2 regions of the Pseudomonas sp. B21-017 genome follow, and region 2 is predicted to be linked to the other one. Evidence: riboswitches for the same ligand, from Rfam matches in the RefSeq annotation. Region 2 holds a riboswitch; the other holds the start of a gene.

Region 1 (2,197 bases), 2.3 Mb from region 2:
CTGTGCCGTTTTCAGTCATGCGCTGTAATGGCCATCGCTTTTGCGGCGGAACAACCAGGCGCTGATCAGGCCCAGGGCCAGCCAGAACGCCACGTTGGTCAACTGCGAAGCGATTTTGAATTGCGCTTCCAGGGCTTCCGGCGCCAGCATCGAATGGACTTCCGGTTGTGGTGCGCCAATCACATGCGGCACGGCCAGGATCGCCACGCCGAGAGCTTTCATCAGCCAGTGACGGCTGAACACGATCAACGCGATGCCGACGGCCGTGGACGCGGCAGTGCCGATCCACCAGATTTGCCGTTGCGCCAGATCAGCCGCGGCAGTGCCCGGCAGCTCAGGCGGCAGGCCGAGAGTCGGAGCCAGTACGAACGTCGCATAACCGGCCAGGCCCCAGAGCAGGCCCTGAGAGGTTTTGGTCGGTGCGCGCAGGGTGTAAAGACCGGCGAGCATCAGGGCGAAACCGACGGCTACCACCAGGTTGCCGCCGGTAGTAGACAGCACGCGCTGCCAGCCGTCTTCCGGTTCCCAGGCTTCGGCATCGTGGGTATGAGCGACTGCGCCCGCGGCGTGCTCGTGGATTTCAACAGCAGTCGGCTCGGATTTTTCGTAGGTCTCGGCCTGCAAAATCAGCGGGGAGACCCAGAAGCTTTGCAGCAGGGTCAATAGCAGGGCGGCCAGCAGCCCGGTGAAACCTGCGGTTTGCGCAATACGCTTGATCATCTCAGCAGGTCTCAATGGCACGGAAAGGCAGAGCTGTGACGGGTATCGTGCGCGGCGTTGTGCACCGCTTCGATGTGCGAGAAACCGGCGAAATACACAAGGCTGGCGCCAAGGATCGACGCACACACGGCGGCGGTCAGGCGTTGAGTCAGGGTCGTGGTGGTGCTGGCGATGCTCTTGTCGGTGTTGCTGGCGGTGCTGCTGATGATCGTCATGGCGCTTCCCTCTGGTCTGTCAGCGGGTGAATAGAGCGCATGAAAATCTCCGCACGCCAAGGGCTCGCAGAGATTTCGAACAGCGCCCGCCCACCGCGGGTTTGTTATTCAGTGAACGTAAAAGTCACTTTGTGTTGCGGGCCGGTCTCCGGGCTCGCGAGGGGCTGGGCTTGCGCCTGGACCTGCAAGCATCACCTTCCCATGCCATATGACCGGCACAGTGGATCTGACGCTTCACTCGCTTACCGTTGCGGGGGCAGCACCGGACTGACATGGCTTTAGAGTAAAGCACATGATTCACCGGTTTCCCGTTTCACCCTGTGAAGGGCACCCGTAACAAGGCGTGTAGGAGAGCATGGGCGAGGGCGGGGAGTCAATTGGCAGGGGTTCTCACTTGGATACCAAAATGATTGGCTCTTTGTAAGTGCGGGTGGCGTGCGCAGTGATTGACCCGCCCCCACACGATGCGTAGCCTTGCGCTTTCGAGGTTCTTCGGCGTCTGTCGAAGCTAAGAAGGGAACGCGGTCGATGCCGCGGCTGCCCCCGCAACTGTGAACGGTGATGTTCGCTGCCACGCCACTGCAAACCCTGTGCAACGGGTTCGCGGGAAGGCGCAGCGAATGCCGGGCCAACGCCCGGCGCACCGTCAGCCAGGAGACCTGCCTCGACACAGATTCTCACTTTCAACCGGGCGGGGTGATCCGGTGGCGAACTCTTCAGGCACGCGCGCCCGCGTTGCCGGTTGTCGTCCCGTATGCCCGCCACCTTGCCAAAGGGCATCCGATGAAAACACTGGCCAAACTCCCCGTCACCATCGTTACCGGCTTCCTCGGTTCGGGCAAAACCACCTTGCTGCGGCACATGCTCGACAACGCCCAGGGCCGTCGCATCGCGGTGATCGTCAACGAGTTCGGCGAGCTGGGCATCGACGGCGAGATCCTCAAGCAGTGCTCAATCGGCTGCACCGAAGAAGAGGCCAGCGGCCGCGTCTACGAGTTGGCCAACGGCTGCCTGTGCTGCACCGTTCAGGAAGAATTCTTCCCGGTGATGCGCGAGTTGGTTGCTCGCCGCGGCGACCTCGACCACATCCTCATCGAAACCTCGGGCCTGGCCCTGCCAAAGCCTTTGGTTCAAGCCTTCCAGTGGCCGGAAATCCGCAGCGCCTGCACCGTTGACGCGGTGATCACCGTGGTCGACAGCCCGGCCGTCGCTGCCGGCACTTTCGCTGCATTCCCGGATCAAGTGGACGCCCAGCGCAAACT
Region 2 (2,197 bases):
GCGAGGCGGCGGCTGCATCGAGGCGCAGATCGAGATCATTCAATTCGCTGGCCTGTACCAGGCCGAGGTGCCGACTCGGCAATTCGATGCCGATTTCCCGGGACAGCGCGCCGTACCAGCGCAAGCCTTCTGTCAGACTGCCTTCGAGCAATTGCGCATGACGCAGGGTGCCAACCCGGTTGGCCAACACACCGGCAAACGGCAAATCCGGCTGATAGCGCGCAAGCCCCAGGGCCAGTGCGCCAAAGGTCTGCGCCATCGCGGTGCCGTCAATCACGCCGAGCACCGGCACACCGAAATGCCGCGCCAGGTCGGCACTGGACGGCGTACCGTCGAACAACCCCATGACGCCTTCGATGAGAATCAGGTCAGCTTCGCCAGCGGCTTCCCACAACAGGCGACGACTTTCCTGCTCGCCAACCATCCACATGTCCAGCTGATAGACCGGCGCACCGCTGGCGCGCTCGAGAATCATCGGATCGAGAAAGTCCGGGCCGCATTTAAACACACGCACCTTGCGCCCCTGATTGCGGTGCAAGCGGGCGAGCGCGGCGGTGACGGTGGTCTTGCCCTGACCGGAGGCCGGCGCGGCAATCAGTACCGCCGGGCATTGACGTGGTTGATTCACAACTCGACGCCTTTTTGCGCCTTGATCCCGGCCTGGAAGGCGTGCTTGATCATGCCCATTTCGGTGACGGTGTCAGCCAGTTCGATCATCTCCGGTTTGGCGCCACGGCCAGTGACCACCACATGCTGCATCGGCGGACGGGCCTGCAAGTCGCTGAGCACCTGATCGAGATCGAGGTAACCGTGCTTGAGGGCGATGTTCAATTCATCGAGTACCACCAGGCCAATCGACGGATCGCTCAGCAGTTCGCGGGACACCGCCCACGCAGCTTCGGCGGCGGCGATGTCACGCTGGCGGTCCTGGGTTTCCCAGGTGAAGCCCTCGCCCATCACATGAAAACGCACCTGCTCCGGGAAACGCCGGAAGAACAGCTCCTCGCCGGTGCTGCTGCGCCCCTTGATGAACTGCACCACACCGCATTGCATGCCGTGGCCCATGGAGCGCGCAAGCATGCCGAACGCCGAACTGCTTTTGCCTTTACCGTTGCCGCTCAGCACCAGCAGCAGGCCGCATTCATTCGGCGAATTGGCGATGCGTTCGTCGATCACGGCTTTTTTGCGCAGCATGCGCGCCAGATGGCGTTCGTCACGATCGGGGGTATCAGTCATGGGGGAGCTCTCCGTTGAGGCTGGATAACGGCGGGCAGGCACAAGAATAGACGGCAAGAAGCCTGGCATCGCCCACCGTGATGCCGCTGAATGGATCAGGCCGGTCTCCGGGCTCATGAGCGGCCTCAAGGCCAACTGCGCGCCTTCCCATGTCGACAGTCGACACAGTGGCTCAAGGCACAGTCTTCACTCATTTACCGTTGCGGGGGCAGCGCCGGGATCGTGATCATTCTTCGCTGGAAGAAATCCACTCACCGGCTTCCCTGTTTCACTCTGTCGACCAAGGCCACAGAGCACCTGAAACAAGCCGCGAAGGTTAGAGGGTTGGGGGTGGAGCGTCAATTAAAGACGGGACGCCTTCCGGCGAATAACTGCCGCCGATCAATTATCTGACGCCAATCTTGTGCCACACTGCCAGCAGTGATATCAAAGAGCCACAACCTCATAACACAATAACAAGGGTGAGCCACATGCAAGGCATGATCATCAGCAATCCGAAGCTGGAATTCCTGCGCCCGGTGCTGGAACGCTGGTTTGACTGTATCGACCGCTACAACGCCGTGCGCGGCGATAACGATACGCCTTACTGGTACGACGAAAACGCCAACCTCGGCCTGCTCTCTGCCGCAGCCTGGATGGCGGAAATGGTCACGCTGCAGCAAACACCGTCGCGCAAACAGACCGAAGAAGGCGAACGCAACGCCCGCGCCGATCTGTTTATCGCCACCAGCGAAGAACGCGCGTACCTGCAGGCCACCCAGCGCTGGCCGCGGGTCAACAACCTGAACCTGACCCAGGCACTGGCGGACATCACCAGCGACGCGAAGCGCATCAGCTACGCCAGCGACCTGAAACTCGGCTGCCTGTTTGTCGCCCCACAAAAAGCCCAGCACAGCGCCACCCCGGAAGAACTCCAGGACATGCTCGACGACCTGCAAAAGGAACACACCTGCGCCGTGGC

The links. Region 2 has a riboswitch for cobalamin ahead of cobO (cob(I)yrinic acid a,c-diamide adenosyltransferase). Riboswitches for the same ligand answer to the same signal wherever they lie in the genome.
Region 1: it holds a riboswitch for cobalamin, as region 2 does, so the genes downstream of both, LOY28_RS11265 (CbtB domain-containing protein) here and cobO (cob(I)yrinic acid a,c-diamide adenosyltransferase) in region 2, are expected to answer to the same signal.

The regions. Positions count from the first base shown of each region.
Region 1 is NZ_CP087194.1:2,471,029-2,473,225, forward strand. Features, by position in the region: gene LOY28_RS11255 (cobalamin biosynthesis protein) at 1-19, opposite strand, end outside; gene LOY28_RS11260 (CbtA family protein) at 16-720, opposite strand; gene LOY28_RS11265 (CbtB domain-containing protein) at 732-935, opposite strand; cobalamin riboswitch at 1,057-1,285, opposite strand; cobalamin riboswitch at 1,404-1,617, shown strand; gene cobW (cobalamin biosynthesis protein CobW) at 1,719-2,197, shown strand, end outside.
Region 2 is NZ_CP087194.1:4,732,192-4,734,388, forward strand. Features, by position in the region: gene LOY28_RS21275 (cobyrinate a,c-diamide synthase) at 1-628, opposite strand, end outside; gene cobO (cob(I)yrinic acid a,c-diamide adenosyltransferase) at 625-1,236, opposite strand; cobalamin riboswitch at 1,317-1,552, opposite strand; gene LOY28_RS21285 (hypothetical protein) at 1,707-2,197, shown strand, end outside.